Regions from separate parts of the Comamonas sp. Tr-654 genome, predicted to be linked through region 3. Evidence: predicted binding sites of a transcription regulator. Region 3 holds the regulator's gene; each other region holds the start of a gene.

Region 1 (7,934 bases), on a different contig from region 3:
CCTTTCTATCCGTTCAGCGGCGACAAGGATCCGGCCGCGAACATGCTGAATGTGCCTGTGGCCGCGTACACCAAGGGCATGGACATTCGCGAAATCATCGAGATGATGTGGATTCCGCGCCTCGAAGCATTCAAGCCCGAGATGATCTTCATCAGTGCCGGCTTTGATGCACACCGCGAAGACGATATGGGTCAGCTTGGCATGACGGAAAACGACTTTGCCTGGATCACCACGCGCATCAAGGATATCGCACGGCGCTTTTCCAAGGGCCGCATTGTTTCATGCCTCGAAGGCGGTTATGTGATGGATCCGCTGGCGCGCAGTGTGGAGGCGCATCTGCGCGTATTGGCCGATATCTAGTCCGAAAGCAGGGAGACAGCGATGAGCGATTCCTTAGTGCAGCTGAGCCAGGACGAGCGCGGCGTGGCGCGCATCACGCTGAGCGATCCGCAGCGCTTCAATGCCTTGAGCAGTGAAATGCTTGCGGCCCTGCAGTCGGCGCTGGATGCCGTGGCCAGGGACGGGCAGGTGCGTGTGGTGGTGCTGGCGGCCGAGGGGCGGGCCTTTTGCGCAGGGCACAACCTCAAGGATATGACCAAGAACACGGAGCTGGCTTACTACCAGCAACTGTTTGCCCAGTGCAGCCGCATGATGCTGTCGATTCAGAAGCTGCCGGTGCCCGTCATTGCAAGAGTGCAGGGTATTGCAACGGCTGCAGGCTGCCAGCTGGTGGCGCAATGTGATCTGGCTGTGGCCAGCAGCGATGCTCGCTTCGCCACCAGCGGTATTCAGTACGGCCTGTTCTGCTCCACGCCCAGTGTGCCGCTGGTGCGCAACATGCCCATCAAACAGTCCATGGAGATGCTGCTGACGGGGGAATTCATCGATGCGCAGACGGCTCTGCACTACGGCCTGCTCAATCGTGTGGCCGAACCCGAGCGGCTCGATGCCGCCGTGGAGGAGCTGGTGGCGGCGATTGTGAGCAAGCCTCGTACGGCCATCAGGATGGGCAAGGAGCTGGTCTATCGCCAGCGGGAGATGGGACTGGAGTCGGCCTATCAGCTGGCGGGCCAGACAATGGCGACGAATATGCTGGATGCCGACGCACAGGAAGGTGCCCTGGCTTTTCTCGAGAAGCGCAAGCCTGGCTGGTCTTGAAACCTCGGCCATCGCCTGCCGGGCTGGCTGATCCGGGCGGATGCTGCAGCCACGCATCGCGGTCTTGTGCTTCAGGCCCGTCCATTTGAACGACGAGGCTGCTTTCGGGCGATGTTACCGTGAGACCTGTCTGAATGCAGGCATGGCGCTGATGGGCTCAATTCCTAGGTTTTACCCTGATTGGGCTCATCTGATACCCATGATTTCGCATGGCTTGTGCATAAAATAGAACGGTCGTTCTTTTTGTGTCAGCCCGCTTGCGAAGCTTGCTGCACAGTTCTCCGGGCAGATTGTCTGGAAAATTGTGCAGAGAGTGTTGCAGTGCCGCATAAAATGAATCCAGTTTACGTAAACGTCAATGCAGTAATCATTAAGGAGCCGCAGCAATGAAGGTATTGGTCCCTGTCAAGCGCGTGGTGGACTACAACGTCAAGGTCCGCGTGAAGTCGGACGGCACGGGTGTGGACATCGCCAACGTCAAGATGAGCATGAACCCCTTTGACGAAATCGCCGTCGAAGAAGCCGTGCGCCTGAAGGAAAAAGGCGTGGTCACCGAAGTCATCGCCGTCTCCTGCGGCGTGGCCCAGTGCCAGGAAACCCTGCGCACGGCCATGGCCATCGGTGCCGATCGCGGCATCCTGGTCGAGACCGATGTCGAGCTGCAGCCCCTGGCCGTGGCCAAGCTGCTCAAGGCCCTGGTGGACAAGGAGCAACCCGGTCTGGTCATCTGCGGCAAGCAGGCCATCGACGACGATGCCAACCAGACCGGCCAGATGCTGGCGGCCCTGGCCGATCTGCCCCAGGCCACCTTCGCCTCCAAGGTCGAAGTCGCTGGCGACAGGGTCAACGTGACCCGCGAAGTGGACGGTGGCCTGGAAACCGTGGCTCTGGCCACGCCCGCCGTCATCACCACCGACCTGCGCCTGAACGAGCCCCGCTACGTCACCTTGCCCAACATCATGAAGGCCAAGAAAAAGCAGCTGGACACCTTCAAGCCCGAAGACCTGGGCGTGGACGTGACGCCTCGCCTGAAGACCGTGAAGGTCTCCGAGCCTGCCAAGCGCGGCGCTGGCGTCAAGGTGGCCGATGTGGCCGCCCTGGTCGACAAGCTCAAGAACGAAGCCAAAGTGATCTAAAGGAAGAACGACAAATGACTTCTCTCGTTATTGCAGAACACGACAACGCTTCGATCAAGACCGCGACCCTGAACACCGTGACGGCTGCCAAGGCCTGCGGCGGTGATGTGCATGTGCTGGTGGCCGGCGAAGGTGCGGCCGCTGCGGCCGCCGCTGCTGCCCAGATCGCCGGTGTCTCCAAGGTCATCCACGCCGATGGCGCCAGCCTCAAGGACGGCCTGGCCGAGAACGTCGCCGCCCAGGTGCTGGCACTTGCTGGGAATGGTGCCGGCAACTACAGCCACATCCTGTTCCCCTCGACTGCCTCGGGCAAGAACGTGGCGCCTCGCGTGGCCGCCAAGCTGGACGTGGCCCAGATCAGCGACATCACCAAGGTCGACTCGGCCGACACCTTCGAGCGTCCCATCTACGCGGGCAACGCCATCGCCACCGTGCAGTCTGCCGATGCCGTCAAGGTCATCACCGTGCGTACCACGGGCTTTGACGCAGCAGCTGCCACTGGCGGCTCTGCGGCCGTGGAAACCGTGGCTGCAGCTGCGGACAGCGGCAAGAGCAGCTTTGTGGGCCGCGAAGTGACCAAGAGCGAGCGTCCCGAGCTGACGGCCGCCAAGATCATCGTCTCTGGTGGTCGCGCGCTGGGCTCGGCCGAGAAGTTCCAGGAAGTCATGTCGCCGCTGGCCGACAAGCTGGGGGCGGCCATCGGCGCTTCGCGCGCTGCGGTGGATGCGGGCTATGCGCCCAACGACCTGCAGGTGGGCCAGACGGGCAAGATCGTGGCGCCGCAGCTGTACATTGCCTGCGGCATCTCGGGAGCGATCCAGCATCTGGCCGGTATGAAGGACTCCAAGGTGATCGTGGCGATCAACAAGGACCCCGAGGCACCGATCTTCTCGGTGGCCGATTACGGTCTGGAAGCCGATCTGTTCACCGCCGTGCCTGAACTGGTCAAGGCGCTGTAATTTGGCGCACATCAAAAGAGGGGCTTCAAGCCCCTCTTTTTCCATGGGCGTCTGGCTCGCACGGACCGGGCCATCAACAATAATTCGGCAGCTGCATGGGCGTTTCAGACCCACTGCATTGATGGAGAGGGAGACTCTGATGAATCGCAAGCATTGGGTGTTGGCGCGAGCCGGTTTGGTCGCGTTGTGTGCGGGTGCCGCTTTGGTGGCACAGGCCTGGACGGTGGGGCAGGTGGCTCCGATGTCGGGGGCTGAAGCCAGTCAGGGGCGCGCCTATGCGCAGGGCATGCGTCTGTACTTTGACCAGGTCAACAAGGCCGGTGGCGTGCAGGGCCAACCTGTGGAGCTGGCTTCGCTTGATGATCTGGGTCATCCCGAAGAGACTGTGGCCAAGACCCGCAAACTGCTGAGCGAGTCCAAACCCGTGGTGCTGGCCGGTTATTTCGGCAATCGAAATCTCTCGGCCTTGCTCGAGAGCAAGTCGCTGGATGGCTCGCAGATTCCGCTGGTGGGCTATCAGAGCACGGACACCCGTGTGCTGGCGTCGGCGCAGATGTTCTCCACGCGCGCAGGATTGGTAGAGCAGGTTGCCAAGATTTCCACCCATCTGGCCACTGTCGGCATCACGCGCCTGGCCCTGGTGTTTGAGGAGCGTCCCGATGCTCAGGAACTGACGGCCCTGGTCACCAAGGCCGTGAACCCAAGTGGAGCCAAGATGGTGACCTCGGCCATGATCAAGAGCAGAAGTGGCTCGGACAAGGCCGTGCAGGAGCTACAGGCTTCCAAGGCTTCGCCCCAGGCCATTTTGCTGGTGGCTTCCAGCCCTGCCACGGCGGCCTTTGTCGAGGCTTATCGCATGGAGGGCGGCACGGCCCAGATCTATGCCACGGCCGAGGCGGATATCGAGCAACTGGCCAAGCGCCTGCCTGTGGAGTACATGAGCGGCCTGTCGATCGCCCAGGTGGTGCCCAGTCCCTACAAGGTCTCGGGCAAGCTCAACAAGGAGTTCCGTGATGCGACGATTGCGGCCGGCAAGTCGCTGGACGTGCCGGTGAGCTTTGCCATGATGGAAGGCTATGTGAATGCCAAGGTCATCGTGGAGGCCATGCGTCGCAGTCAGCCGGTAACGCCTGAGAAGATGAGCGCCGCCCTGCGCGGACTGGAGTCTCTTGACCTGGGCGGCTACTGGGTGAACTTCAAGCCCGGGCAAGTGGGCTCCAAATATGTGGACCTGTCCATCGTCAACGCCGCAGGACGTGTGACGCAGTAAGAAACCAAGGCCTGACACGCTTCTCGTTCAGGCCTTTTTTGCAGCCAATTCCATCACGATGATCCGCCGTGCAAAACAGATGCAGAAACTGTTGCCCAGGGGACAGGAAGTGGCGCCATGGCAGGCGAAACTGGCCATCGGCCAGTCGGACGAGGCTGCTGTCGGCACAGGAGTGCCAGAGAGTGGATCGTTCAACGAACTGCTTCTGAAATAAGAGCTGCCGGCGTATCTGGAGCAAGCGCTACAGCTCTTTTATATACAAAACGAAGAAGGAGACAACATATGTCCAAGCTGCCACCCGTTCTTAAAAAACTGGCTTTGCCTGTCATCGGCTCGCCGCTTTTCATCATCAGCAATCCCAAGCTTGTCATCGAACAGTGCAAGGCCGGTATCGTCGGCTCCATGCCTTCGCTCAATGCCCGTCCCGCCGAGTTGCTGGAAGACTGGCTGGCCGAGATCACCGAGACTTTGGCAGCCTGGGACAAGGCCCATCCCGATCGTCCTTCGGCGCCGTTCGCCATCAACCAGATCGTGCACAAGAGCAATGACCGTCTCGAGCACGACATGCAGGTCTGCGCCAAGTACAAAGTGCCCATCATCATCACCAGCCTGGGCGCACGTGAGGATGTGAATCAGGCCGTGCATAGCTGGGGTGGTGTGGTGCTGCACGACATCATCAACAACAAGTTTGCGCGCAAGGCCATTGAAAAAGGTGCCGACGGCCTGATTGCCGTGGCGGCCGGCGCAGGCGGCCATGCGGGCGTGAAGAGCCCGTTTGCCCTGGTGCAGGAAATTCGCCAATGGTTTGACGGCCCGCTGGCGCTGTCCGGCTCGATTGCCACGGGGGGAGCAGTTCTCGCGGCCCAGGCAATGGGAGCGGACTTTGCCTATATCGGCTCGGCCTTCATCGCCACCGACGAGGCGCGTGCCGTGGAAGCGTACAAGCAGGCGATTGTCGAGGGCAACTCCGACGACGTGGTCTACAGCAATCTTTTCACCGGCGTGCATGGAAACTATCTGGCGCCCTCGATCCGTGCAGCCGGTCTGGATCCGGAGAATCTGCCTGAGTCCGATCCCAGCAAGATGAACTTTGGCGGCGGTGCGCAAAAAGCCTGGAAGGACATCTGGGGTTGCGGCCAGGGCATCGGTGCTGTCGACAAGGTGCAGCCCACCGCCGAGCTGGTGGCGCGCCTCAAGCGCGAATATGCCGAAGCCAAGGCCAGCCTGCTGGCAGCCTGAAGCGGATCCGCAACTCCCCTGTGCCAACGGCGTCTTCGGACGCCGTTTTTCATGGGCGGCCTGCTCGTCTGATGTTGCTCAAGCACGACTAAAACAAGGGTTAACCCTTGATAAATCGTTGTGGAGTTGATGGACATCAATGTAGGCCCGGTCCTGCAATTGGCTTTTGCATATCAAGTCATGATGATTGTCAAAAGAAGAGTAGTATTCCGTTAATTTCAGTAAATACTGAAAATTAAGAAATGCAGCAAATACCTTCTTCCTCAATAGACAATCAGACCGATGCGACGCATGCCGCACTGGCGAGCGTCATCCGCCGCCCCAGTGCGGGCGCGGTATGGCAGGTGTTTGCCGGACTGATCTGGCTGCCGCAGGCCGCCTTGCTGGCCTGGGCTGTACAGCTCATGGCCGAGGGGCAGGGCGTGGCGGTCGTCTGGCCCATGGCGGCGGGCGTGCTGTTGCTGGGTTTGTTGCGCGCCTGGGCAGAAGGTCATGGCGGCTTGCTCGCCAATCGTGCCGCGCGTATACAGCTGAGCAGCTTGCGCGCTCTGGTGCTGCAGTCGCTGGCCCAGGCATCGCCGCTGGACAAGAGCCGCCCTGCTTCGGGTCAGGCTGCCAGCGCCATGGTCGAACAGGCCGAGGCCATTGTTCCGTGGCTTGCGCGCTATCAGAGCGCGATGTGGCGTGTGCGCCTGCTGCCTTTGGTGATTCTGGCAACCGTTGCCTGGCAGTCATGGGTGGTGGCCCTGATTCTGATAGTGGCCGCGCCCCTGATTCCGCTCTTCATGGCGATAGTGGGCTGGCGTGCCAAGGCGGCCAGCGAAGAGCAGATGCTGCAACTGGGGCATATGAACGCTTTCTTGCTGGACCGCCTGCGCGGTCTGAGCACGCTGCGCGCTCTGCATGCCGTGGATCTGACAGGCCAGCGGCTGCGCGACCATGCCGAAGATCTGCGCGCCCGCACCATGCGTGTGCTGCGCATTGCCTTTCTATCTTCTGCGGTGCTGGAGCTTCTCTCGGCGCTGGGCGTGGCCATGGTGGCCGTCTATATAGGCTTTCACCTGCTGGGCACGCTGAACTTCGGCGCCTGGGGCGACAAGCTCGGTCTGGGCCAAGCCATGTTCGTGCTGTTGCTGGCGCCGGCGTTTTTCGAGCCCTTGCGCGATCTCTCGGCCGTCTGGCATGACAGAGCTGCGGGCGAGGCAGCGCTGCAGACCTTGCAGAACATGCAGATCCAGTCCGTGCAGATTGTGGGGGCGCAGCATGCCGCCGAAGCATCCTTGGTCAATGAGCGGCTATCCCCTGGAAAGCCTGTGTCCATCAGCGTTTGCGGGCTCAAGGTTCAGGCTCCAGGCAGCGACTCCAGCCTTGCACCGCTGACTTTGCACATACAGGCTGGGGAACATGTGGCGCTGTGGAGTCCCAGTGGCAGTGGCAAGTCCGTGCTGCTAGCGCAGATTGCCGGCCTTTTGCCGGTACAGCAAGGCCGTATCGAACTAGATCGGCAAGCACTCGATGCCCGCAGTGCAACGCAGCTGCGTCGGCGCATGGCATGGCTGGGTCAGCTACCGCATGTGTTTGCTGGTTCGGCCGCGCGCAATATCGCGCTGGGGCGCAGCTCGGTAGGGCCCGAACAGATTGCCCAAGCCACGCAGCAGGCGGCACTTGACGAGACCCTGGCGCATCGCCCCGGTGCGAGCCTGGGCGAGGGCGGCGCAGGGCTTTCCGGAGGCGAGGTGGTGAGATTGGCCCTGGCACGCATGGCCGCGCAGACGGAAGCCGGACTGCTGCTGGTCGATGAACCTACTGCCCATCTTGATCCCGAGACAGCGGCCCAGATCACGCAGTCTCTGCGCCATCTGGCCAGGGGGCGCACCATGCTGGTTGCCACCCACGACGCGCAACTGGCCGCAGCCATGGATCGCGTGATCGAACTGCCGCTACTGCAACCGGCGCAGGGGCCGCAGTCATGAAGAAGCAAGCTTTTTCAGTGCGCGAAATGCTGAAGGTGCTCGGTCGGATGGCACCGCGCAAGCTATGGTTGGGCGGCGCCGCGCTGGCCGCACTCACGGTGCTGATGGGCATGGCCTTGCTGGGCCTGTCCGGCTGGTTCATCACGGCCACGGCGCTGGCCGGTCTGGCGCCGGCCAGCGCTTTGGTGTTCGATGTGTT
Region 2 (7,934 bases), on a different contig from region 3:
CGTGGCTCCGCCAAACCCTGGCCTCGAAGCCAGCTCACCAGAGTCTCGCTCTGGCTGCCCGCGGAGTAGTTCAAAACCCAGGTCGCGTCACGAAGCTCATCCCAGGTTTTCGCCTTGGCCAGCGGATGGCCCTGTCTTCCGGCAGGCATGGCAATCACGTCCATCAGTGGTTTGAAGACCAGTTCATAAGGCAGATCGGCGGGGTCGGCAATCGCCAGTGCAAAGTCCAGCCGTCCCTCGAGCAGAGCGGGAATCAAGCTGCTCAGAAAGCCTTCACTGAGGGCCAGCTGCACACCCGGTGCCAACTGTTCGAACGTTTTCCAGACTTCGGGCAGTGCCTTGATCGAAACCAGGGGCGACATCGCCACGGCCACCCGGGCGCCCGAGCCGCCGCGGATCAGTCGCACCTCTTCGCGCGCCTTGTCCAGCATCGACAGCGCCAGGCGTGCATGGGAGAGCAGCACTTTGCCAGCCGGGGTGAACTCAATGCCCTTGTAGCTGCGTACCAGCAACTCTGCGCCTACATCCTCCTCCAGTTCGCGCAGCGACTTGGTCAGAGCGCTCTGGCTCAGAAAGAGTGCACGGGCAGCAGCCCGGATGGAGCCGCTTTCGGCGACTTGGGTGAAAGCCCGAATCTGATGATTTTTCATGAGGGCAGGGTTTTCATCGGGTGAATCATTTTGGTTGTCTCCTCGGAAAATATACCGGCTTTTGGTGCGATGACCGAGACGCTACATTTTTTGCATGCACTTGAAATTCAGCCCCTACCTCGATACCGATGCCATGCTCGCATGGCGGCACGCCATCCATCGCCAGCCTGAACTGGGTTTTGAAGAGTTCCAGACCAGTGCGCTGGTCGAGCGTCGCCTGCGCGAGTGGGGCTATGAGGTCACCACCGGGCTTGCGGGAACAGGGTTGGTTGGCTCGCTGAAGTTTGGCCCTGGCTCCAGGCGCCTGGGACTGCGTGCGGAAATGGACGCGCTGCCTATTCAGGAGGACACGGGGTTGCCCTGGGCCAGCGAGGTGCCAGGAAAAATGCACGGCTGCGGGCACGATGGTCACACCACCATGCTGCTTGGCGCGGCACAGGCGTTAGCCAAGCTGCATCGCGAAGGCAAGCATGCCATGGACGGCATGCTGCATCTGATCTTCCAGCCTGCGGAAGAACTGGGTGGTGCGGGCGGTGCCCAGCGCATGATGAAGGAGGGACTGTTTTCGCGCTTTCCCTGCGACGCGGTCTTTGCCATGCACAACATGCCAGGAATGGAGCAGGGCCAGATCCTGTTTCGTGAAGGTGCTTGCATGGCCTCCTCCGATAGGGCAACTCTGGTGTTCGAGGGCTGCGGCGGCCACGGCGCCATGCCGCACCTGGCGACCGATCCTACGGTGGTTGCTGCGTCCACGGTAATGGCCTTGCAAAGCATCGTCGCACGCAATGTAGATCCGCTGGCATCGGCCGTAATCACCGTGGGACGCCTTCAGGCCGGGCAAACCTACAACGTGATCCCCGAGACCGCCGAACTGGAGTTGAGCATCCGGGCCCTGAAGCCCGAGGTACGCGATCTGCTGGAGGAGCGCATTCGGGCGGTGGCGCAAGGCCAGGCCGACAGCTTTGGCGCACAGTGTCACATCACCTATGAGCGGGGCTACCCGGTGCTGGTCAACTCTCCCGCTGAAACCCGGCTTGCGATGGGTGTAGCCCGGTCGCTGTTCGGCGATGCGAGGGTCGTAGCCGATGCCGATCCGCTGTGCGCCAGTGAAGATTTCGCATACATGCTGGAAGAGCGCCCCGGTTGCTACCTCTTCATTGGCAATGGCGACAACGGCCACACACATGGCAGCGCCTCGGGACCTTGCAATGTGCACAACCCCAGTTTCGACTTCAACGATCGCAACCTCGAAACCGGCGCCACATTCTGGACGGCTCTGGCCCATTCCTTTCTTTCAACCCACGCCCGAATCTGATCATGAAAAAACCTGTCTCCATCTTGCGTCGACGCGCTCTCGTCCTGTCGCTTGGTTTTTCGTGTGTGGCCCCATTCGCAATGGGCGCTGCACGGGCAGCCGATCAGCGTGTGGTGACTCTGCTCGTTCCGTATCCGGCTGGAGGCCTGTCGGATTCCATCGCCCGGGCGATAAGCCCGGCATTGGGTCGTGCCCTGAACCAGCAGGTCATTGTGGACAATCTGGGCGGCGTCAGCGGATCACTGGCCGCGCAGAAGGTGCTGAACGCGCCCGCTGATGGGCACATGATCTTTCTCGGCTCACCCAACGAGGTGATTCTCTCGCCCATGGTCAACGCCGCCGTGAAGCTAAGAGCCGAAGACTTTCGCATGCTGGGCCAGGTGGCAGTGAATCCGCTGGTTCTGCTCACACGCGCCACTCTACCGGTGCGCAACGTCGATGAATTCATTGCCTATGCCAAGACCCAGGACAAAGGTCTGTCCTATGGCAGCGTCGGCATGGGCTCCATGTATCACCTGTTGGCTGAAAGCATGGCGCAGCAGACCCAGATCCACGTCACACATGTGCCCTACAAAGGCATGGCACCCATGGTCCAAGATGTCGCAGGCAACAGCATCGACTTTGCCATCCAGCCCTATGCAACGAGTTTCAAGGGAATGTCCGAGCAGGGGCGCTTGAGGCTCGTCGGGTGGCTGGCTCCCACACGCAGCGAGCTGGATCCCTCTGTGCCCGCGCTTGGAGAAGGCAAGATTCTGAAGAACTTCAGCCATTCCACCTGGGCCGGTCTCATGGTGAGCCGCAAAACTCCCGAGGACATGGTGGTACGTCTGAACAAAGTACTGGCCGAAGTGCTGCGTGATCCCGAGGTGCGGCGCCAGATTGCGGCCACCGGATCGGAAGCGCCGCAACCCCAGACGCTGGCTGAGGCGGAGCGGCAACTCAAGGAAGACACCGTCAAATTTCGCGCCATGGCCAAAAGCATTCAACTTCAGCCTCAGTAAGCACCACAGGCTGCTTTAGTAAGCGCGCCAGCAAGCGGCGCGCATTGCTCATCAAGCTGGAGACTGGTGCGATAAGCGGGTTGCACCTGCAGGCCAGGAGACGTGCGGGAAAGTCAGCCTGATCCGCCTGAAGCTAAAGGTCGCAACTGCCGTAGCAAGCAGCATTTCGCGACTGAGCTGCACTTGCCCGTCAGGGGGCTTCCAGCGGATTTCTTTCATTAAGAACCCCGTATCGCCTTCGTCTGTCTCATGGCTATCTGGCCTCGCAACAGACGGCTTAAGGAGGGGGGCCTGCGACTGGCTGGTGAATCAGACCGAACGGTGCACCAGTACAGGAATGCTGCTGTTGACCAGCACGCGCTGGGTTTCGCTGCCCAACAAAATGCCGGCGATGCCTTTGCGGCCATGCGATGCCATGCAGATCAGATCGCAATGGCTGTCTTTCGCCTGCTGGATGATGGCCTGGTTGATAGAGATATTCGTCATGCGCGCGGTCTTGCAATCCACGCCCTCGGCCACGGCGATGTCCGTCGCAATCTTGAGCACCTGGTCGGCTTCCTTCTCGGCGCTCTTGGCCATCTCTCCAGAGTTGTAGGCCATCATCGCCTCGGCGCCGTAGATCATGGCGGTGTAATCCGGCATCACATACAGCGCCGTTACCTGCGCACCTTGTTCCTTGGCCAGTTGCATGCCCGCGCGTAGCGCGGCCTCGGAGAGTTTCGAGCCGTCTGTAGGAATCAAAATGTGCTTGAACATAGCCAGCCTCCTTGCGCGTCAGCGCGCCTGTTGTTGAACAATGAATGCGATCGCATGCCGTGTTCATACTCACACCGCGGGTCGGTCAATGCAACACACAGCGTCAGTATTCAGACGGTTTCTTGATGGCAATCAAACCTTGGGAAAACAAGCAAAAATGCATCTGGCGTATACCCGTAAATGAATGCTAGCTATCAAAATAGTAATCCCTGAGCCTCATTCCTGGCATGCGGCCCTGCAGGCTGTTGAAGCTGGCATGTATCCGGTTTGATGCAATGGCCGGGAGCGGGGGCGAGTGGGGCGGCTCTTGTCTGCTGAATTGTTGCTTCCATATTGTTGGCGCGCGAGCCGAACCTAGATCCAGGCGGCTGCTCCAGAAATCGCATCAATGACTGACAAGGCGTCCGAGTCTGCATGCTGGTGGGACATTGAAACATGGTCGCATCTTAAAGATGCATAATAAATACATCTTATGTGGAGACAGCGAAAGGAGTTGTCCTATGAGGAGTCATGAGCTTTGCTCAGAAGAGGAAGTTGCCCGCCTGGTGCATGCTTTTTATGCGCGTATACGCCAGGACGAGGTGCTAGGCCCCATCTTCGAGGCGCACATTACGGACTGGGATCAGCATCTGGCCAAACTGGTGGATTTCTGGTCGGCCGTTTTGCGGCGCACTGCCCGTTTTTCCGGGGCACCCATGGCCAAACATGCCGCGCTACCCGGGCTAAGCACCGAGCTGTTTGAGCGCTGGCTTGGCCTGTTCGAGATCACACTGGCCGAGCAGCCCAATCGATCCATGGCCGATCAAGCCTGGCAGGCGGCACGCCGTATTGCGCAAAGTCTATGGTCGGGGTACCAGATGAGTCGTGATCCCAAACAGCTGCCGCAGGTGGTGAATCATGTCTGAGCTGCTGCAAATCGATGAGCCGACGGGATCGGCATACCGCTCCAGAGCACCTGCGCCCCAGTGGCAAGCCTTCCTGGAGTTTGGCTTCAGGCCTTTGTATATGGCCGGATGCCTGTGGGCTGCGGTGTCGGTGGCATTGTGGGTGTTTGCGCCGCAATGGCTTGCTGGGCGCCTGGGCGGTGTGCTGTGGCACGCGCACGAGATGTTGTGGGCCTTCGTGGCGACGATTGCCGTGGGTTTTCTATGCACGGCGGCAAGCAGCTGGACCGGGCGCAACCCTATTCAGGGTCCCGCGCTGGGCTGGCTGTGCGTGCTGTGGCTGCTGGCGCGTGCGAGCTTTCTGGTGCCGGGAGATACCGCGTTTGCCTTCGCCTGCGGGTTCGAACTGCTGTTCTTTGTCGCTGCTGCTGTGGTGCTGGGCCGGGCGATCTACGCAGCACGCAGCAGCCGCAACTACGGTCTGCCGCTGCTGGTATTCGGGCTGGGTGCGGCCGATGCACTCTTTCTGCGCGCGGTATGGCAAGGCAGTGGCTATGCAACGCTGATGCAATATCTCTACACCGGCCTGCTGTGCATGGCGGTAATTGCGCTGTTGCTGGCGCGGCGGGTGATTCCGTTCTTCGCCATGCGGGCTGTCGCCGGCCTTCAGATACCCATGCATACAACCAGCGGGCAGTGGCAGCTCTGGGCTGGTTTGCTCGGTATTGTCTGCCTGTTGCTGGGCTGGACACAGGGCATGGTGGCTGCATTGCTGGTCGCAGGTTTGCTCACACTGTGGCAGGTACTGGCCTGGAGGCCCTGGGCGGTGCGCCGGGTACCGTTGCTGTGGATACTCTACCTGGGCCATACGGGTTTAGGCGCTGGCCTGCTGGTGGCTGCGCTTCAGGCTGGTGGCTGGATGCTGCGTCTGGCTTGGCCGGTTCATGTCATCGGCGTGGCCGGTTTTGCGGTGCTGATTATCGGCATGGTGACACGTACGGCTTTGGGGCATCTGGGCCGGCCGTTGCGCACGGATGCAGCCATGGTGACCATGTATGTGCTGGTGCTTGCTGCCGCGGTGCTGCGTTTGCTGGCACTGCTGCCTGCGGCCCCCGCCCAGGCGGCGCTCCACGCTTCGGCTCTAGCATGGGTGTTGGCCTTTGCCTTGTACCTGTGGCGCTTTGCGCCATTGCTGATTCGACCGCGCCTGCCTCCCGCCGGACTGTCCGCTGCCCAGCCAGTGATCAAGTCCAGAAAATCCGCTTGAACGGAATCCCTCGATGCGTCTCACTCTGATGACCGACTATGCGCTGCGGCTGCTCATGTATGTGGCCCGGCAACCCCAGCGGCTGTGCACGATTTCCGAGATCGCACAGGCTTATGAAATTTCCGAGACGCATCTGATGAAGGTGACGCATCAACTGGCGCTGAAGGGCTGGATAGTCACGGTGCGTGGCAAGGGGGGCGGCATGCGCCTTGCCCATATGCCACAGCAGATCAATATCGGCGCCGTGGTGCGTGGAATGGAGCCAGACTTCGCACTGGTGGAATGCTTTGGCAGTGACAACCGGTGTACGCTGACTGGCGACTGCCGCCTCGCAGGCATGCTGCAGGGTGCTTTGCAAAGCTTCCTGGCGCATCTGGATGAATTCACTCTTGCGGATCTAATTGCACCGGCTGCAAGCGCAACGTCGCTGATCCCGATCCTGCGTTCGGAGGCTCGAACATGAGCTACGGCTTGCTGATCACACTACACCTGCTGGCTGCCGTGGCGTTTGCGGGTACTGTGTTCTTCGAGGTGGTGCTGCTGACCCAGGTACCCAGCCGAGTGCCGAAACAGCACATGCTCCTTGTGGAGCAGGCGCTGGGTAGCCGCGCAACGGCCGTCATGCCCTGGGTGTTGTTGGCTCTCTACTCTGCGGGGGCAGGCTTGGCCTGGCAGCTCCGATCGGCGTTGGCACACCCACTGGCCAGCAGCACGGGCATGTTGATGACATTCAAGATCGCCCTGGCGCTAAGCGTGCTTGCGCATTTCGCCTGCGCCATGTGGTGGCGTCGCCATGGACAACTCAACGGGCAGCGTTCGCATCGACTGCACCTGAGCGTGTTTTGCCATGTTGTGTAGATCCTCCTGCTGGTCAAGACCATGTTTTATTTGCATTGGTAGAGGCTTGCGATGGAGAGGGCTGCCATCGCACGGGTAATTGGAGACGTTACAGATCAGGTTCTTGCTGGTAAGGGGAAGGCAGCAGAAAAACAAGGCACCAAGAGCGATTGCGGACAGCCGTCCGCTTATGCTTTTCATGTTCCGGAGATTGCAGGGCAGGCTATGCGCAGCGGATGCAATCAAGCCAGTGAAGCATGCGATGGCGTGCGGATATCTGTGGCGAGCAGTGAAATCAGCAATAGCCGCAGGTATTGATGAAACGTCGCCAGCTCACATGGAGCCATATCAGTCATTGGATGAATGCATAGGTAAAGTCTCTATGTATTTGCGATACCGCAATTTCGGCCAGCAGGAGGCCACTCGTGCAAGCGATAGGGCGGCTGGAGTGGGTATCACAGCCGTAATCGGGCAGAGGCGAGGGGCAACGCTGGCAAACAACCGGATGAGGATGCTGCCTCGACCCTTCGAGCACTACTTGAGTCCAGGAGGCGGCATAGCCGAGTGGGCATTTTTCGCGCCTGAGCACCGGGTTGCTGGGGCGATGACTATGACTTTGGACAACGACAGTTCTTTAGCTTGTACATGCATGTCATATGAGCCGCCAATAGATAAGATGGTTGCATTTAATGTAACTTACATGAGATGGCACAGGGTTCCCAAACCCTGAATTCACCCATTCCTAGGCTGTTGTCTTCCAGCTTTCGATGGGCTTGCCATACATCTGCTCGATGGCATCCTCGTAGTAAGCCATCAAGTTCTTCCGCTTGAGCTTGAGGGTAGGGGTCATCAAGCCGTTGTCAATGCTCCAGCTATCCCTGACCAGATGAATCGCTCTGGGCACTGCATAACGGGCAAAGCTGCGTGTCTGCTTTTCGATTCTGGCAAGTGCTTCTCTCTCAGCAGCGGCATGGTGCAGGCTGGAGGCATCATCTGGGTTCAGGCCGACACTCCTGGCAAGCACTTCCCATTCCACTTGGCTGACAACGGCGATACAGGCGATGAAAGGACGATCCTCGCCCACCACAAACACTTGCTCAAACAGGGGATCGACGAGGATGGCCTGTTCCACATCATTGGGAGGCACTTTCTCACCCGTCGACGTCACAATGATTTCCTTGATTCGACCCTTGATTCGGATGCGACCGTTTTCGATGGCCGCTT
Region 3 (7,934 bases):
ACAAGATGAGACATTATTCCGCAGTTCCATGACTGCTCAACCATGACTAGGGTCTGTTGGGATGCAAACTGCACCAACATTCCCCTCCTGTGTGACTTATCGGCACCAAAGGCCGGGTTTGTAGACCAGATCCATCCACAAAGCCCAACTCGCAACACCAATCAGCATCAAACCCGCAATTCTGGTGCCCCAGCGCGCCCGCAAAGCATTGAGATGCGACTGCCCCAGCTGCCACAACCAGGGGCCCGCCAGCAACCACACGGCGCCGCCAACGGCAAAGGCTGCCATTGACAGAGCACCTTGCCAGACTCCGCCACTCAGCGCGGCCACCAGCACTGCCGAATACAGCAAACCGCAAGGCATCAGGGCCCAGGCAAAGCCTGCGGCCAGACTCCCTCCCGGGGCGACGACCCAGGGCTGGACCCTGGTCCAGACAGAGCGCCCAGCCTGCTCCAGCCAGACCGGTTGTCGCGCCTGCACCAGCATGGCCAGACCCCAGGCCATAACCGCGACATGCATCAGCGTCCAGAGCTTCTGCAAGGCCGTTGTCTGGCTGGTCAGCCAGGCCAGACTCTCCATGGCCACGGCCGCCACTCCGCCCAGCAGGGCATAACCAGCAATGCGTCCCAGATGAAACAGACTGGTACGCAGCCATTGGCGTTTTTGCAGGCCGTGCAAGGCGATGACCTGGCCGTCGCTGGCAGGCCTTGCACCCGTCACGACGCTGCAAGGTGCAGCGCACATCACAAGACAATGGGGCCCACCCACGAGCCCCATGATCAAAGCAGTCCAGACCAGCGAAAACAACATGCGCTAGATGATGCGTGAAAAGCGCGCGCGGTTTCGGTCGGCCTGCAAATATCGATCAAACAGCATGGCTACTCCGCGCACAAAAAACCAGCCCAGGCCCGTGACCTTGAAGCCCTCGTCGGATAGCTGAACCAGGCCATTGCGCTGCATTTCCGCAAGTGCTGCCAACTCCCGAGCAAAGTACTCGCGGAAATTGATCAGCCAGGCCTGCTCCATCGGCTCGTACAGGACGGAGCCCTGACACATGATGGCCATGATGATGGCCCTGCGCACCAGATCGTCACGCGAGAGCGCCAATCCGCGCTGCACGGGCAGCATGCCGCCATCAATGGCGTCGTAATACTCTTCCAGGGTCTTGACGTTCTGGCTGTAGGTGGCGCCCACCTTGCCGATGGCCGATACGCCCAGCGCAATCAGGTCGCAATCGGGCTGGGTGCTGTAGCCCTGGAAGTTGCGATGCAGGCGCCCCTGACGCTTGGCGATGGCCAGAGAGTCGTCGGGCAACGCAAAGTGATCCATGCCCACATAGACATAGCCGCCATTCATGAAGGCATCGATTGCGCCGGAGAGCATGTTCAGCTTCTCCTGTCCCATGGGCAAGTCAGCCGATGCAATACGCCTTTGCGGCTTGAAGCGCTCGGGCAGATGCGCATAGGCATACAGTGCAATGCGGTCGGGACGCAGCTCATTGACCTGGGCCAGCGTTCGCGCAAAAGACTCGGATGTCTGCTTGGGCAGACCGTAGATCAGGTCCACATTGATGGAGACAAAGCCCAGCCGGCGGGCCTCGGCCACCAGTTCAAAGACTTGCTCGGCGGGCTGCTCCCGGTGCACCGCTTTCTGCACTGCGGGGTCAAAATCCTGCACGCCAAAGCTCAGGCGATTGAAGCCCATGTCCTTGAGTGTCTTCAGCCTCTCGTTGCTCACGGTACGCGGATCGACTTCGATGGAATATTCGCCAGCCGGATCGAGCTTGAAATGCTCACGCATCAGGACCATCAGCTGCTGCAGTTCGGCATCGCTGAAGAAGGTCGGCGTGCCGCCTCCAAGATGCAGCTGGCTTACCAGCTGGCCTTTGCCACAATGCTCGGTATGCATGGCCAGTTCACGGCCCAGATAATCCAGATACTCGGCAGCCTTCTCATGATGCTTGGTCACTATCTTGTTGCAGGCGCAGTAATAGCAAAGCGACTCACAAAACGGCACATGCACATAAACGGACAAGGGCAAGGCACGTGAGCCCGAATGCGTCTTGCGCTGTTTCAATGCCAGGATATAGTCGTCTGCACCAAAAGCCTCAACAAAACGGTCGGCTGTTGGAAATGATGTGTAGCGCGGGCCGGGAATATCAAAGCGGCTCAGCAACTCGGGCGTGACTGCGGTCATAACTGAAAGTTAGGGTGCGCCCACACTCCACATTGAGCAGATTTCAAAGAAAACCAGATCCTGGAAATCATGCCCATAATGGGCAGAAGCACATGTTTTTGAATGAATACAAACAATGTGCCCCAAGGCAATCCAACTGTCCTTGATGAATATCAAGAGAGCGTAAGGCAAGTACTGCGACAATTTGATCCAACTCATCACTAACTACGAGGTCAATGACCGGCGCGACTCTCCATTCCAAGTCTGTCTGTGCCGTTGCTGAAAAGCCCATGAATCTTCAGACCATCAAAGCATCCTGCTCCAACTGCAATCTGCGTGAACTGTGCATGCCCATGGGCCTGGACGATGAACAAATGGAGCGCATTGACGAAATTGTGGCCACACGCCGCAAGGTCAAACGGGGCGGGCTGCTGTTTCGCAACGGCGAGGAGTTCACCTCGCTGTACGCCATTCGCACCGGCTTCTTCAAGACCAGCGTGGCCACCGAAGACGGTCGCGACCAGGTCACTGGCTTTCAGATGGCCGGCGAGATCATCGGTCTGGACGGAATCGTCAACGACCATCACACCTGCGATGCCGTGGCGCTGGAAGATGCCGAAGTCTGCATCATGCCTTTCGACAAGCTCGAGCAGCTCTCGCGCGAAGTCACAGCACTGCAAAATCATGTGCACAAGGTCATGAGCCGCGAAATCGTGCGTGAGCATGGCGTAATGCTGCTGCTGGGCAGCATGCGCGCCGAAGAACGTCTCGCAGCCTTTGTGCTGAACCTGGTGCAGCGTCTGTCTGCACGCGGCTTTTCGAAGTCGGAGCTGGTGCTGCGCATGACGCGTGAAGAAATCGGCAGCTATCTGGGCCTCAAGCTGGAGACCGTGAGCCGCACCTTCTCCAAGTTCGCCGAGGAAGGCATCATCGAAGTCCGACAGCGCCATCTACGCATTCTGGATACCGAGGCGCTCAGGCGCATCGTCAACAGCCAGCAATGCCAGGACTGAGTTCGACAGCAGCCTTCAAGACAAAGCCCGCAGACAGCGGGCTTTTTTTATGACGGCGAATGCCTGCCAGGAGTTTCCGCTACCGAGGCCGCCGGCACAGCGAGCGCCCAGCCCCGCCATCCGAAGCCGCCACCGGCCTCGAAACTGCGGTCCTGTGCGCAGCGCTTTACTCGACCAGGGGCTCCGAGACTATGCCCTGATTCAGATCGCTGGCCGAACGGCCCAGCATGGCGGTCATCAGTCCGCTGAACACGGTGACCGCCCAGAAGGCAAAAAAGGCCAGGGTGTAAATGCCATTGCGCGACCATTCCAGAGGCGAACCCAGCCAGTGCATGTCCAGCGGGTCCACAAAGGCAAATACCACCATTTCCATGATTGCCGCCGCCAGAAAAGCCGGCCAGACAATCCACATCCAGCGTCGAGCATCCATCGCGATTCTCCTTGGCCTGTGGGTTTGAACCCATTTTGCACAATTGCCATGACTTTCCTCGTCATACCAAGGGCATGCACTCAGATAGGAAACCCTGGACCGCTCTTACTTAAAGAGCTTCCAGCGCTTTATGTGCATCGATTTAAGGTCTATATCTATCTGAAATAGCCTTTGATTAAGCGCTATGCGCTCCTGTTATTGAATACCACCCGGCCCCAGCTTTTACCGGTCCTTGAACGCTGCAGCGAAGGCCAGAACATGCGCTCATGCGGCGCCGGCTGTACGGCAAGCGAGCGCCCTACTCTGCAATCGACCAAGACACCGAGTGCCGCCGCGACCGGCCAGGCTCCAGAAAAGTCTGCAACCAGGGGCGTAAAAAAGGCCGCGAAAGCGGCCTCGGGAATGCGTTGAAATCGCGGTCAGCGATCCAGCGGATGGTCCTTGGCCGGCGTCGCGGCATGGTTGCGCCCCGTCACTGCCGGCGCCAGGCTTTTTTCGCTCTCGGTGAGGCGCTGGTTGATTTCAATGCCGTGACGGTAGTAGTCGGGGTCGATCACAGGATCCGGCTTGCTCATGGCGATATAGGCGGTCACGATGCCCGCGACCACCACCACAGCGGGACCGGCGATGACGAGCCAGACATGGGCAAACTTCCACCAGGGCTTGCCGTCCTCGGGGTGGATGATCTTGGCCTTTTGCGGGGCCTTGGCTTGTGCTGCCGACATGGTGAAACCTCTTTTCAGAAATCTGGCCGCCCCATTGCAAACCTGCAATCGAGCGGCATCAATTGTTGCTGATTCGCGATGCCCTAGCGTGGCACCAGGAACACGGATTTTTCGGAGATACGTCCGGCTCCAGCCGTCAGCGCATCCACATTGAAATGCACAGGGTGCGAGCCGGAAACGGCTGAGCCGTAGGGAATCTGCAGGCGCACCGCAATGCCGCGTGTCTCGGCCGGACCTACCGAGACTTCCTGCTCGGATACGACCTCCAGCTGATCCAGCCCCGTGGCGCTGATGCGATAGCGCTGCTCGGACTCGGTCGCATTCATGATCTGCAGGCGATAGACGTTTTCGAGCTTGCCGCCAGCCACGATGCGCGACAGCGCGGCGCGGTCGCGAATCACGTCGACCTTGAGTGGCTCGCGCAGAACCAGGCTGGCGATCATGGCTGCGCTCAGCGCCAGCAGCACGGTCGAGTAGATCAGCACGCGCGGGCGGAAGATGCGCCGGATCACCTGCGCCTGTTTCCAGAGCTTGGCCACGGCGTTCTGCGTGGTCAGGCGTATCAGGCCGCGCGGGTACTCCATCTTGTCCATCACGGAGTTGCAGGCATCGATGCACAGACCGCAGCCAATGCACTCGTACTGCAACCCCTTGCGGATGTCGATGCCTACGGGGCAGACCTGAACGCAAAGCTTGCAGTCTATGCAGTCACCCAGACCCTGCGCCTTGTAGTCCACGTCTTTTCTGCGCGGGCCGCGTGCTTCACCGCGCTGCACGTCGTAGCTGACGATCATGGTGTCCTTGTCGAACATGGCGCTCTGGAAACGTGCATAGGGGCACATGTACTTGCAGACCTGCTCGCGCATATAGCCAGCATTGCCATATGTGGCAAAGCCGTAGAACAGCACCCAGAAAATCTGCCAGCTGCCCTGGAAGGCCATCAACTCCACACCCAGTTCACGGATGGGCACGAAGTAGCCGACAAAGGTGAATCCGGTCCACAGGGACAGAACAATCCAGAGGAACTGTTTAAGCGATTTCTTCCAGATTTTCTCGAAGGTCCAGCCATGCTTGTCGATGCGCATGCGGGCGCTGCGGTCTCCCTCGACCTTGCTCTCGATCCACATGAAGATCTCGGTATAGACTGTCTGCGGACAGGAAAAGCCGCACCACAGACGCCCGGCCACTGCGGTAAACAGAAACAGCCCCAGCGCGCTGATGATGAGCAGCCCCGTCAGGTAGATGAAGTCCTGCGGGTAGAGCACCAGCCCGAACAGATAGAAGCGCCGCGCCCCGAGATCGAACAGCACCATCTGGCGCTCGCCCCACTGCAGCCACGGCAGACCGTAGAAGACGATCTGGGTCAGGAACACCATGATCCAGCGCCAGCGCGAGAAGACGCCGCTGATGGCGCGCGAGTACACCTTCTGTTCGGAGGCGAACATGGGCATATATTCCTGGCCGCCGTCCACAGGCTCAGCCGTGATCGGAATGACTTTGCGAGGTTTCTCCGGATCGCAGGGCATCGCAGTTCCTTAATATTTTTGTAATTACTGAAAACTCAAACGAGAAAAAGGCGGTGCCTTGGCACCGCCTTCATCACCCGTCTTACTTCTGGGCGCTTACGTTGGACAGCCCCCAGACATAGGAGGCCAGCACCGCGATCTGTGCCTCGGTCAGCTTGTCCTTCTGGGCAGGCATCTCGTTCATCTTGCCATGGTTGACCATGTCGACAATGACGGACTCGCCCCAGCCATGCAGCCAGATGTCATCGGTCAGGTTAGGTGCGCCAAGCGCCTGGTTGCCCTTGCCATCCATGCCGTGGCAAGCCGCGCAGGCCACGAACTTGGACTTGCCCTGCGAAGCCTTGACGGCATCGTGGGGGCTGCCAGACAGGCTCAGCACATAGTGAGCCACATTGCGCACATCTTCCGCCGAGCCCACGGCTGCTGCCATGGGAGGCATCACGCCGATGCGGCCGTTGGTGATGGTTTCCTTGATCTTGTCGGGCGTGCCGCCATGCAGCCAGTCGCCGTCGCTCAGATTGGGAAAGCTCTTGCTGCCGCGTGCATCGGAGCCGTGGCATTGCGCGCAGTTGTTCATGAACAGACGCTCGCCGATGGCCATGGCCTGGGGATCCTTGGCCATTTCTTCGGTGGGCATGCTGACAAACTTGGCGTACATGGGCTCCAGGTCGACACGGGCCTTTTCCATCTCCTTGTCGTAAGCACCATACTGGGTCCAGTCCAGCTCTCCCTTGAAGGAACCCAGACCTGGGTAGGCCACCAGATAGGCCAGGCTGAAGACCACGGTGATCACGAACAGACCCATCCACCACTTGGGCATGGGGTTGTTGAGTTCGCGCAGGTCTTCGTCCCAGACGTGACCGGTGGTGTTGTCCGCAGAAGGAACGACCTTGCGGCGCGCCACCAGCACCAGCAGCAAGAAGCAGCCGAGGATGCCGATCAGCGAAACGGCCGCGATATACACGGACCAGAAGTTGTTAAAGAAGTCGCTCATGGGATGTTCTCGTTGTAGTGATCAGACTCAGTCTTCCAGGAAGGGAAGCTGAGCTGCCTCGTCGAAACGGGCCTGGTTGCGGCGGGCAAACGCCCACCACCAGATACCCACGAAGCACGCCAGCGATGCCAGTGTGGCCAGAACACGCATGGTGGTGATATCCATTTTCCAGTCCCTCCTCTGTTACTTGACGGCGCGACCCAGGACCTGCAGATAGGAGATCACGGCCTCCATCTCGGTCTTGTCCTTGACTTCAGCCTGAGCCCCAGCGATCTCAGCATCGGTATAAGGCACCCCCACCTTGCGCAAGGCGCTCATGCGCGTTGCCACGGCAGAGTCATCCACCTTGGTAGCTTCCAGCCAGGGATAGGCAGGCATGTTGGACTCGGGCACCACGTCACGCGGGTTGTTCAGGTGAATGCGATGCCATTCGTCGCTGTACTTGCCGCCCACACGATGCAGATCGGGGCCGGTGCGCTTGGAGCCCCACTGGAAGGGGTGGTCGTAGACGAACTCGCCAGCCACCGAGTAGTGGCCGTAGCGCATGGTCTCGGCGCGGAAGGGGCGGATCATCTGCGAGTGGCAGTTGTAGCAACCTTCACGCAGATAGACGTCACGGCCCATCAGTTGCAGCGGCGTGTAGGGCTTGAGGCCCGCCACGGCTTCGGTCGTGGACTTCTGGAAGAACAGCGGCACGATTTCGACCAGGCCACCGATGGTCAGCACGAACAGCGTCAGCGCGATCAGCAGAAAGTTGCTGGTCTCGATCTTCTCGTGCAAAGAGCTCTTGGGAACTGCGTTATTTTGATCAGACATTGCTTTTGCTCCTCAATGCTCAGGCGTGAGCCACCACGGCAGGCACTGCCACCTTGACGGAACGGCCGGCCATTGCGGTCTTCCAGGTATTCCATGCCATCACCAGCATGCCGCCCAGATACAGCAGACCGCCGGTCACGCGAATCACGTAGAAGGGATAGGTCGCCTTCACGCTTTCGACGAAGGTGTAGGTCAGCGTGCCGTCGGGGTTGATGGCGCGCCACATCAGGCCCTGCATCACACCGGCAATCCACA

The links. The regulator FNR, encoded in region 3, switches genes on or off when oxygen is low (the NO sensors DNR and NnrR bind a similar motif). The targets are predictions, from matches to a motif close to TTGATNNNNATCAA.
Region 1: cydD (thiol reductant ABC exporter subunit CydD) is a predicted target of FNR. The motif match lies at 5,889-5,902, and genes of this name have one in related genera.
Region 2: F3J24_RS01330 (universal stress protein) is a predicted target of FNR. The motif match lies at 3,845-3,858, and genes of this name have one in related genera.

What each region holds. Positions count from the first base shown of each region.
Region 1 covers NZ_VWWQ01000005.1:247,845-255,778, reverse strand. The annotation lists gene F3J24_RS16855 (histone deacetylase family protein) at 1-360, shown strand, start outside; gene F3J24_RS16850 (enoyl-CoA hydratase) at 382-1,158, shown strand; gene F3J24_RS16845 (electron transfer flavoprotein subunit beta/FixA family protein) at 1,545-2,294, shown strand; gene F3J24_RS16840 (electron transfer flavoprotein subunit alpha/FixB family protein) at 2,309-3,253, shown strand; gene F3J24_RS16835 (ABC transporter substrate-binding protein) at 3,393-4,523, shown strand; gene F3J24_RS16830 (hypothetical protein) at 4,582-4,737, shown strand; gene F3J24_RS16825 (nitronate monooxygenase family protein) at 4,806-5,762, shown strand; gene cydD (thiol reductant ABC exporter subunit CydD) at 6,005-7,735, shown strand; gene F3J24_RS16815 (amino acid ABC transporter ATP-binding/permease protein) at 7,732-7,934, shown strand, end outside.
Region 2 covers NZ_VWWQ01000001.1:319,999-327,932, reverse strand. The annotation lists gene F3J24_RS01345 (LysR substrate-binding domain-containing protein) at 1-650, opposite strand, end outside; gene F3J24_RS01340 (M20 aminoacylase family protein) at 745-1,965, shown strand; gene F3J24_RS01335 (tripartite tricarboxylate transporter substrate binding protein) at 2,031-2,966, shown strand; gene F3J24_RS01330 (universal stress protein) at 3,276-3,722, opposite strand; gene F3J24_RS01325 (group III truncated hemoglobin) at 4,223-4,627, shown strand; gene F3J24_RS01320 (NnrS family protein) at 4,620-5,873, shown strand; gene F3J24_RS01315 (Rrf2 family transcriptional regulator) at 5,887-6,336, shown strand; gene F3J24_RS01310 (CopD family copper resistance protein) at 6,333-6,731, shown strand; gene F3J24_RS01305 (long-chain fatty acid--CoA ligase) at 7,453-7,934, opposite strand, start outside.
Region 3 covers NZ_VWWQ01000007.1:199,646-207,579, forward strand. The annotation lists gene F3J24_RS20775 (sulfite exporter TauE/SafE family protein) at 97-810, opposite strand; gene hemN (oxygen-independent coproporphyrinogen III oxidase) at 814-2,196, opposite strand; gene fnr (fumarate/nitrate reduction transcriptional regulator Fnr) at 2,466-3,188, shown strand; gene F3J24_RS20790 (hypothetical protein) at 3,355-3,618, opposite strand; gene F3J24_RS20795 (FixH family protein) at 4,038-4,343, opposite strand; gene ccoG (cytochrome c oxidase accessory protein CcoG) at 4,427-5,869, opposite strand; gene ccoP (cytochrome-c oxidase, cbb3-type subunit III) at 5,952-6,863, opposite strand; gene F3J24_RS20810 (CcoQ/FixQ family Cbb3-type cytochrome c oxidase assembly chaperone) at 6,891-7,028, opposite strand; gene ccoO (cytochrome-c oxidase, cbb3-type subunit II) at 7,047-7,679, opposite strand; gene ccoN (cytochrome-c oxidase, cbb3-type subunit I) at 7,699-7,934, opposite strand, start outside.